Regions from separate parts of the Thermobispora bispora DSM 43833 genome, predicted to be linked through region 1. Evidence: predicted binding sites of a transcription regulator. Region 1 holds the regulator's gene; the other holds the start of a gene.

Region 1 (5,019 bases):
CACGCGGCCTGGGCCATCTTGCGGAAGAGCTCCCGGGCGTCGACCTCCTCGATGACCTCGCCGGTGAGCCGGGCGCGCAGCCCGAACTTGCCGCCGTTCTCGACCGCGCGCATGAACTCGTCGGAGACGCGGACCGAGTTGTTGGCGTTCTGGTACTGCACGGAGACGATGTCGCGGCCGCCGAGGTCCATGTCGAAGCCGGCGTCCCGGAGCACGCGGATCTTCTGCTCCTCGCGCGCCTTCGACTCGATGAACTCGACGATGTCCGGGTGGTCGACGTCGAGGACGACCATCTTCGCCGCCCGCCGGGTCGCGCCGCCCGACTTGATCGTGCCGGCCGACGCGTCGGCACCCCGCATGAAGGAGACCGGGCCGCTCGCGGTGCCACCGCTCGACAGCAGCTCCTTGGAGGAGCGGATCCGGGAGAGGTTGACCCCGGCACCGGAGCCGCCCTTGAAGATCAGCCCCTCCTCCTTGTACCACTCGAGGATCGACTCCATGGTGTCGTCGACCGAGAGGATGAAGCAGGCGCTTACCTGCTGGGGCGAGGCGGTGCCGACGTTGAACCAGACCGGCGAGTTGAAGCTGAAGATCTGGTGGATCAGCGCGTACTTGAGCTCATGGTCGAAGATCTCGGCGTCCTCTTCGGTGGCGAAGTAGCCGTGCTCGAGCCCTGTCTTGGTGTAGACGCCGACCACCCGGTCGACGACCTGCTTGAGGCTCCACTCGCGCTGCGGGGTGCCCAGGGCGCCGCGGAAGTACTTGGTGGTCACGATGTTGGTCGCGTTCATCGACCAGAAGGAGGGGAACTCGACGCCGCGCTGCTCGAAGTTGACGGAGCCGTCGCGCCAGTTCGTCATCACGACGTCGCGGCGCTCCCACTCGACCTCGTCGTAGGGATGGACCCCGGGAGTGGTGAAGATCCGCTTGATCTTCAAGCCTTTCCGCGAACGCCTGCCCCCCTGTCCACCGGCACCACCGGTGGTGCCGTCCGCGATCTCCGTCATGCTCTTTCCCCCTTCTAGGGCCCGGTGAAGCCCTTCGTCGTCTCGGACCATGTGCTTGCCCGGCCACATCGTCAGGCCCGGCCGGCTATCGTTCCTCCGCCCGTGCCCGCTCCTCCCGCAGCCGCTTGATCTCGGCTTCGAAGTCCTCAAGGGTCTCGAACCCGCGGTAGACGGAGGCGAACCGGAGGTAGGCGACCTCGTCCAGCTCGCGGAGCGGGCCGAGGATGGCCAGCCCCACGTCGTGGGATGCGATCTCCGCCACGCCCTTGGCCCGGATGCTCTCCTCCACCTTCTGCCCGAGCATGGCGAGAGCATCCTCGCTCACCGGCCTGCCCTGGCAGGCCCGCCGTACGCCGGCGATGACCTTCTCCCGGGAGAAGGGCTCGGTGACGCCGCTGCGCTTGCTCACCATGAGCAGCACGGTCTCCTGGGTGGTGAACCTGCGGTTGCACTCGGGGCAGGTGCGCCTGCGGCGGATGGCGGCGCCGTCCTCGGTCGTTCGGCTGTCGATGACCCGGGTGTCCGGATGGCGACAGAACGGACAGTGCATGCCACCGCCTCCCGAAACGCACTCCGTGAACACAATTTGTGGGGCTTGGACGACGATGCGCCTACTAGATGTTGTGGCCCCACAAACCTAAGAGCATCGGTCCTTGAACGCAAGTCCGCTCGTTCGGCCGGGCGAATCCGCACGTCAGCGGGGCTGGGACGGCGTGCCGGGGCCCCGGCCGGCGCCCCTGGGCTCCCGGCCACTGATCCGGGCGTGATTCCGCATCGGTCACGAACCCGGCGAATCGAACACCGTATCGATCACCTTCCCGTACGATGAGATCGATCGGACGGCGGGCCGGGCGCCGGCACTCGAACAGCTGTTTGATGATGATCTTGATTCGCGATACGGTCGCTCTGAGCGGCCTGCGGGAGACGGACTGGGAGAGGTGGCATGGTGAGTGACCGACGTGAGCGGACGGAGGACGTCAGCGACCTCGCCGTCCGCAAACGCGACGCGCTCGGTCTCACCCCGAGGCAGCGGAAGATCCTCGAGGTGATCCGCGACTCGGTCCAGCGGCGCGGATACCCGCCGTCGATGCGGGAGATCGGCGAAGCCGTCCAGCTCACCAGCACGTCCAGCGTGTCCCACCAGCTCAGCGCGCTCCAGCGCAAGGGCTACCTCCGCCGTGACCCCCACCGGCCGCGCGCTCTCGAGGTCCGCCTCCCCGGCGAGCCCGCGTTCTGGGTCGACCCCGACGCCTCCCAGGGCGAGGAGGGCACGGTCTCCCGCCCCCAGACGGCGTACGTCCCGGTGGTCGGCCGCATCGCCGCGGGCGGCCCGATCCTCGCCGAGCAGAGCATCGAGGACGTGTTCCCCCTGCCCCGGCAGCTCGTCGGCGAGGGGACGCTCTTCCTGCTCCGGGTGACCGGTGACTCGATGATCGAGGCGGCGATCGCCGACGGCGACTGGGTCGTGGTACGGCAGCAGCCGGTCGCGGAGAACGGCGACATCGTCGCCGCCATGATCGACGGCGAGGCCACGGTCAAGCGGTTCAAGCGCAAGGACGGGCGCGTCTGGCTCGTGCCGCACAACCCGAACTACGAGCCGATCCCCGGCGACGAGGCCACCATCCTCGGGAAGGTCGTGGCCGTCCTCCGCAAGCTCTGACCCTGCCGTCGGCCTCCCCCGGGCGCGGCCGCCGATCTTCCTGACGTTGCCCGGCCCGGGGGCATGGGCGATCACGCCCTGCGGAGGCCCGCCGGACCGTGGTGGAGGCCGGGCGGCTCTGCCGCCCTCGGCCACGCCGCTGCTGCGGGTCGCCTTCCCCGGCCGGAGGGTCTGGCCGTCGATGCGGACCGCCGGGCGCGGCGGCGCGCCACTGCCCCGCGTATCGGCTCATCGCTTCCCTGCGTACCGACGCGCCACTGCCCCGCCTATCGGCTAAACCGCTTCCCCGCCTACCGGCTCACCACTTCCCGCGTACAGGCTCACCGCTTCCCCGCGTGCCGGCGCGCCACAGTTCTCCGCGTCCCGGCGCGCCACCGCGCGCGGCCCGCCCCGGTCCGGCGGGCCGGGCGCAGCGCACCGGAAAGACAGGCCCGAGGAGAGACGCGCCGGGGAACAGCACACCCCGGCAGACCTCGCCCGAAGACACACGGCGGGGAGACCCCGCCCGGGAGACGCCCAGCCCTGAAGACATACGGTCGGGGGATACACGACCGGGGAGACACGCCGCAAAGCGGGATGATCCAGCCGCTTACCATGAACCGGTGGAAATCAACCTTGATGCGCTCACCCTCGAGGACGTCCGGAACCGGGACGGCTTCAAGTGGTCCACCGTCGGCCCGGATGTGATCCCCGCGTTCATCGCCGACATGGACTTCCCGGTCGCCGACGCGATCCGGGAGGCCGTCGCCCGGCGGGCCGCCACGGATCTCGGCTACCCGCCCTGGGTGGACGACCCGAGCGCCGGGCCGCTCGCCGAGGCGTTCGCCGAGCGCATGGAGACCAAGTACGGCTGGCGCCCCGACCCCGGGCACGTCCGGGCGTTCACCGACGTCGACCACGCCGTCCAGGTGCTGCTCCACATCGCCACCCGCCCGGGCGACGCGGTCGCGCTGCACGTCCCGGCGTACCACCCGTTCCTGCACATGATCACCTCTATGGAGCGGCGGCTGGTGCCCATCCCGATCGGGGACGACGGGCGGTTCGAGCCGCCGGACGAGCCCGCCTCGGTCCTGCTCCTGGTCAACCCGCAGAACCCGTCCGGCCGCGTGTTCACCCGGGCCGAGCTGGAGGCGCTCGCCGCGTACGCCGAACGCCACGACGTCCTGGTGATCTCGGACGAGATCCACTCGGACCTCGTGTACGCGCCGGCGCGCCACATCCCGTTCGCCACGCTCCTCCCCGAGCGCACGATCACGCTCACCTCGGCGTCGAAGGCGTTCAACATGGGCGGGATCCGCTGCGCCGTGGCCCACGTCGGGGCGCGGTGGGTCCGGGAGGCGCTCGCCCGCGAGCCGGTGCACCTGTACGGCGCCGTGGGCGCGCTCGCCGTGGAGGCGACCGTCGCGGCCTGGCGGCACGGCGAGGCCTGGCTGTCGGAGGTGCTGCGCATCCTGGACCGCAACCGCAGGCTGATCGCGGACTTGCTGCCCGAGTGGGCCGGCTACCGGATGCCCGAGGGAACCTACCTCGCCTGGCTCGATCTGAAGATCGACGACGCGGCGGGCTTCCTGGAGCGCACCGCCCGGGTGCGGCTCAGCCCGGGGCCGGACTTCGGCGGCCGCCCGGGCCAGGCGCGGCTCAACTTCGCCACCTCGCGGCCGATCCTGACCGAGATGCTCACCAGGATCTCGGAGGCCCTCCGCCACGCGGCCTAGCCGGCCGCCGCCGGCGGTGCCGGCCACTTTCCGGGTTCCGGTGAGCTCACACCCGGTGCTATCGCGTGCGCCGCTCATGCCATCGCCTGGCGGGTGAGCCGCCGTCCCGCCGCCGGCCACCGCGGCACGGGGTACCGATGCTCACCCGCCCGGCCATTGCGCATGCTCGCCCCGGCTCGCGGTTGCTCACCAAGGACATACCTGAGGCCACCGGCGGTGGCGAGGGACAGGGTTCCGGTCACGGCCTTCGCCCGTATGCCGCGCTGAGGCCTGCGCGAAGATCGGCTCCACGGCCTGGCAGGGGGGCACCAGTCCGCAGCACACGGCCTGAAGAGGGGCGCGGACGACGCCACCGGCCCATGGCGCACACGCAAGACCGCCGGAGTGCATGTGCACCCGGCGGTCACGCGTCACCCGCTGCGGCGCCCGCGCCGTGTCCGCGGCGCGGGCGCGTCAGCGTCACGGGACGATGTTGATCAGCTTCGGCGCCCGGATGATGACCTTGCGGGGCGCGCCGCTGAGGTACCGCTGCACCTTCTCCGAGGCGAGGGCGAGCCGCTCCAGCTCGGCCTCGGAGATGTCCGGCGGCACGGTGAGCCGGTCGCGGAGCTTGCCGCCGACCTGGACGACGCAGGTG
Region 2 (5,019 bases), 440 kb from region 1:
GCCGGGCGAGCGCCGGGCAGCCGGTGACCGCCCAGCAGTACGCCGTGCTCGGCTCCCTCGAAGCGGGCCCGCGCCGGATGACCGACCTCGCCGAGGAGCACGGCGTGCAGCTCCCCACGATCAGCGTGCAGATCAACCGGCTCGAGGAGGCGGGCCTGGTCGCCCGGGGCTTCGACCCGGCGGACGCCCGGGTCCGCACGGTCGAGCTCACCGGTGAGGGCCGGGCCCGCCTGATCGCCGTGCGCCGGGCCCGGATCGGCTACCTCGCCCGGTGCCTGGAGGCCCTCACGCCGGAGGAACGGCAGGCCATCGCCGTCGCCCTCCCCGCCCTCGCCAAGCTGGGCCGCGGCTGAACGCCCGGCGGTTTGGGGCAACCGCCGCATGCGCCGTACTCTTAAGCGGCCAGAACGGATCCATCAGAAGGGGTGCACCGTGACCGCTGCGCCGACGATCGGCGTGCTCGCCCTGCAGGGCGACGTCCGCGAGCACATCCGCGCATTGGAGGCCGCGGGGGCCCGCGCCGTGCCCGTGCGCCGGAAGGCGGAGCTCGACGCGGTCGACGGTCTGGTCATCCCCGGTGGCGAGTCCACCACGATCTGGAAGCTGGCGGTGGCGTTCGACCTGTTCGAACCGCTGCGGCTGCGTATCAAGGACGGCATGCCCGCGTACGGCTCCTGCGCAGGAATGATCATGCTCGCCGACCGCATCGAGGGTGGGATCGAAGGCCAGCAGACCTTCGGCGGCATCGACATGCTGGTCCGGCGCAACGCCTTCGGCCGCCAGGTCGACTCCTTCGAGACCGACCTCGAGTTCGCCGGCCGGGGGACCATCCGGGCCGTCTTCATCCGGGCGCCGTGGGTCGAGTCCGTCGGCCCTGACGTGGAAGTCCTGGGCAGGGTCGGACCTGAGGATAGGATCGTCGCGGTCCGCCAAGGATCTCTGCTCGCGACATCCTTCCATCCGGAGCTGACCGGTGACGCGCGGGTCCACTCGTACTTCGTGGAAATGGTGAGGGAGCACTAGGCGATGGCCGGCCACTCCAAATGGGCGACGACGAAGCACAAGAAGGCCGTGCTGGACTCCCGGCGCGGCAAGCTGTTCGCCAAGCTCATCAAGAACATCGAGGTCGCCGCCAGGCTCGGCGGGCCCGATCCGGACGCCAACCCGACGCTGTACGACGCGATCCTCAAGGCGCGGAAGAACTCCGTGCCGCTCGAGAACATCGAGCGGGCGCGCAAGCGCGGCGGCGGGCTCGAGGCGGGCGGCGCCGACTGGCAGACCATCATGTACGAGGGGTACGGCCCCGGCGGCGTCGCGATCCTCATCGAGTGCCTCACCGACAACCGCAACCGCGCCGCCTCCGAGGTCCGCGTCGCCCTCACCAGGAACGGCGGGTCCCTCGCCGACCCCGGCTCGGTGTCGTACATGTTCAAGCGCAAGGGCGTGGTGATCGTTCCCAAGGGGTCGCGCACCGAGGACGACGTGCTCATGGCCGTGGTCGACGCCGGGGCCGAGGAGGTCAACGACCTCGGTGAGAACTTCGAGGTCATCTGCGAGCCCTCCGACCTCATCGCGGTGCGCCAGGCGCTGCAGGACGCGGGGATCGAGTACGAGTCGGCCGAGGTGAGCTTCCTGCCGACGGTGAGCGTCCCGCTCGACGAGGAGAGCGCCCGCAAGGTGTTCCGCCTGATCGAGGCGCTCGAGGACAGCGACGACGTCCAGAACGTCTACGCGAACTACGACGTCAGCGACGAGATCATGGAGAAGCTCGCGGTCTGACGTCCGTGCGCGCCCGTGCCGCTCGCCCGCGGCGCCGGCCCGTGGGCCGTGGCCGCGCCCCGCGCCCGGCCTCCGGGGATCGGTGCGACCGGCCGTGCCGCGGGCCCCGCTCCGGTCACCGTGCCCGGCCGGCGGGTTCCGCACCGGCCGGGCGGCGCCGGTGGCCCCTCCTCCGGCATGCGCCGCCTTCCTCCCGGGACCGCGTCCCGCCGTCCCGCGCGCCGATCGATCGCCCACGGGGGGCGACCGCGGGCCCCTGATCGCGGTAGAGTGCGGTGCCGAACAGGTGTTCGGCGGTGCCATGCCGCCGGGCGGCGAGCCAGGGAGGCGTGCGTGAGATCACCCGAGGCGCGGGTGCTGGGTGTGGATCCGGGCCTGACCCGGTGCGGCCTCGGCGCCGTGGAAGGCCGGCCCGGGGCGCCGCTCCGGCTGGTGGCCGCCGGGGTGGTGCGCACCTCGGCCGATGACGACATCGGCACCCGCCTGCTCGCCATCGAGCGGGAGATCGAGCGGTGGCTCGACGAGGTGCGGCCGTCCACGGTGGCGGTGGAGCGGGTCTTCGCCCAGCACAACGTCCGGACCGTGATGGGGACGGCGCAGGCGGCCGCGATCGCGATCGTGTGCGCCGCCCGCCGGGGACTTCCCGTCGCGCTGCACACGCCCAGCGAGGTCAAGGCGGCCATCACCGGCAACGGCGACGCCGGCAAGCGCCAGGTGGGCGCGATGGTCACCCGGCTGCTCCGGCTCGACGCCATGCCCAAGCCGGCCGACGCCGCGGACGCGCTCGCGCTCGCCATCTGCCACGTCTGGCGGGGCGGGGCGCAGCACCGCCTCGCGGAGGCGCTGGCCCGGGCGCGGCGCCCGGCCGCGCCCGCATGGGCGGGTGACCCGGACGGGGGAGGGAGCGCGCGGTGATCGCATCCGTGGCGGGGAAGGTGGCGGCCATCGGCCCCGAGACCGCGGTCATCGAGGTGGGCGGGTTCGGCGTCCTGGTCCACTGCACCCCCGCGACGCTGGCCGGGCTGCGCGTCGGCGAGCCCGCCCGGCTCGCCACGGCGCTCGTCGTCCGGGAGGACTCCCTCACCCTGTACGGCTTCGCCTCCGACGACGAGCGCGCGATCTTCGAGAGCCTGCTCACGGTGAACGGCGTCGGGCCGCGCCTCGCGCTCGCCATGCTCGCCGTGCACTCGCCGAACGCGCTGCGGACGGCGGTGGCGAGCGGGGACGTCAAGGCGCTCACCATGGTCCCGGGCATCGGGCCGAAGAGCGCCCAGCGGATCATGCTGGAGCTGCGGGACCGGCTCGGCCCGGCGCGGGCCACCGCCGCCGGGATGCCCGACGGCCGGGGCGGACCGTCCCCCTGGCGGGAGCAGGTGCACGCCGGCCTGGTCGGCCTCGGATACTCGGCCCGGGACGCGGATGAGGCGATCGCCGCGATCGCCCACGAGGCCGAGGCCGCGGAGGCGGCCGGGCGCGAGCCCGAGATCGCCGCCCTGCTGAAGTCCGCGCTGCGGGTGCTGAGCGTCCGATGAGCGGCCCGCACCCCGCCCTGGCCGGCCACCCGGCGCTGAGATCGTTCTTCGGGAGTTCGCGTGAGCGTTGAGCGGGATCTGGTGTCGCCCGAGCCGGTCGGCGACGAGCCGGTGATCGAGGCGACGCTGCGTCCCAAGCGGCTGAGCGAGTTCATCGGGCAGCAGCGGGTACGCGAGCAGCTCTCGCTGGTCCTGGAGAGCGCGCGGCGCCGGCGGCGCCCGCCGGACCACGTGCTGATGAGCGGCGGCCCCGGCCTCGGCAAGACCACCCTGGCGTTGATCATCGCGGCGGAGCTCGGGGCGCCGATCCGGATGACCTCGGGCCCGGCCCTGGAGCGGGCCGGCGACCTCGCGGCGATCCTGTCCACGCTCACCGAGGGCGAGGTCCTCTTCATCGACGAGATCCACCGCATGGCCCGGCCGGCCGAGGAGATGCTCTACCTGGCCATGGAGGACTTCCGGATCGACGTCGTGGTCGGCAAGGGGCCGGGGGCGACGTCGATCCCGCTGGAGATCGCGCCGTTCACCCTGGTCGGCGCGACCACCCGGGCCGGGCTGCTCCCGGCGCCGCTGCGCGACCGGTTCGGCTTCACCGCGCACATGGACTTCTACGAGGTCGCCGAGCTGGAGCAGGTGCTCCACCGCTCGGCGCGGCTGCTCGGCGCCGACCTGCGCGAGGACGGCGCCCACGAGATCGCCAAGCGGTCGCGCGGCACCCCCCGGATCGCCAACCGGCTGCTGCGGCGGGTGCGCGACTACGCCGAGGTGCGGGCCCAGGGGGTGATCACCCGGGAGGTGGCCGCGGCCGCGCTCGACCTCTACGAGGTGGACGCCGAGGGCCTGGACCGGCTCGACCGGGCGGTGCTGGAGGCGCTGCTGCGCAAGTTCGGCGGCGGGCCGGTCGGGCTGTCCACGCTCGCGGTCGCCGTGGGGGAGGAGCCCGAGACCGTGGAGATCGTGGCCGAGCCGTTCCTGGTGCGGCAGGGGCTGCTCGCCCGCACCCCCCGCGGCCGGGTGGCGACCGCCCTCGCCTGGAAGCACTTCGGCCTCACCCCGCCGCCCGGCGCGTACGGCGCGGAGGCGGGGCCTGGCCTGTTCGACGATCAGTGACGCGGGAGATCCGGCATCATCGGAATATCGCCCGGATGCCGGGAATGGGAACTTTCGCAGAGACGAAATCGTGTGCTCATTGCCGGGTTACCCGCTGACGCATACACTGCGTGGCTTGGTCGGCGGCTTGGGCTGGGCTCGGCCACGGCCGTGTGCGCGCAGCATCTCCGGTGCACTGACCGGTTCATCGACTGACGGAAGGTGACTCCCGTGGGTAACAACCCCCTTGGGACTTTTCTGCCGCTCATCCTCCTGCTGCTGATCTTCTACTTCCTGCTGCTCAGGCCGCAGCGCAAGCGCCAGCAGGAGCTCATCCAGATGCAGAACTCGCTCACCCCCGGGATGCGGGTGATGACGAGCACCGGCCTCTTCGCCACCGTCGTGGCGCTCCGCGGCGACGACGTCATCCTCGAGGTCGCGCCGGGCGTGGAGACGCGCTGGGTCAAGGCGGCCATCGCCCGCATCGTCCCGCCGGAGGAGGGCGAGGCCCAGCCGGGCCCGGCCGGCGGCACGGGAGACGCCCAGGAGGACAAGCCGGGGAGCGAGTCCTGAGCCGGTCCGCGCCCGGTTCCGAGCCGGTCCGCGCCCGCGTGACGCG

The links. The regulator LexA, encoded in region 1, represses DNA repair genes until DNA is damaged. The targets are predictions, from matches to a motif close to TCGAACANNTGTTCGA.
Region 2: a site for LexA is predicted at 2,058-2,073, ahead of ruvC (crossover junction endodeoxyribonuclease RuvC). Genes of this name have one in related genera too.

The regions. Positions count from the first base shown of each region.
Region 1 is NC_014165.1:2,834,300-2,839,318, forward strand. Features, by position in the region: gene TBIS_RS12010 (vitamin B12-dependent ribonucleotide reductase) at 1-1,007, opposite strand, end outside; gene nrdR (transcriptional regulator NrdR) at 1,093-1,557, opposite strand; gene lexA (transcriptional repressor LexA) at 1,951-2,667, shown strand; gene TBIS_RS12025 (MalY/PatB family protein) at 3,270-4,382, shown strand; gene leuS (leucine--tRNA ligase) at 4,842-5,019, opposite strand, start outside.
Region 2 is NC_014165.1:2,390,824-2,395,842, reverse strand. Features, by position in the region: gene TBIS_RS10250 (MarR family winged helix-turn-helix transcriptional regulator) at 1-353, shown strand, start outside; gene pdxT (pyridoxal 5'-phosphate synthase glutaminase subunit PdxT) at 433-1,023, shown strand; gene TBIS_RS10240 (YebC/PmpR family DNA-binding transcriptional regulator) at 1,027-1,779, shown strand; gene ruvC (crossover junction endodeoxyribonuclease RuvC) at 2,113-2,694, shown strand; gene ruvA (Holliday junction branch migration protein RuvA) at 2,691-3,311, shown strand; gene ruvB (Holliday junction branch migration DNA helicase RuvB) at 3,372-4,421, shown strand; gene yajC (preprotein translocase subunit YajC) at 4,632-4,973, shown strand.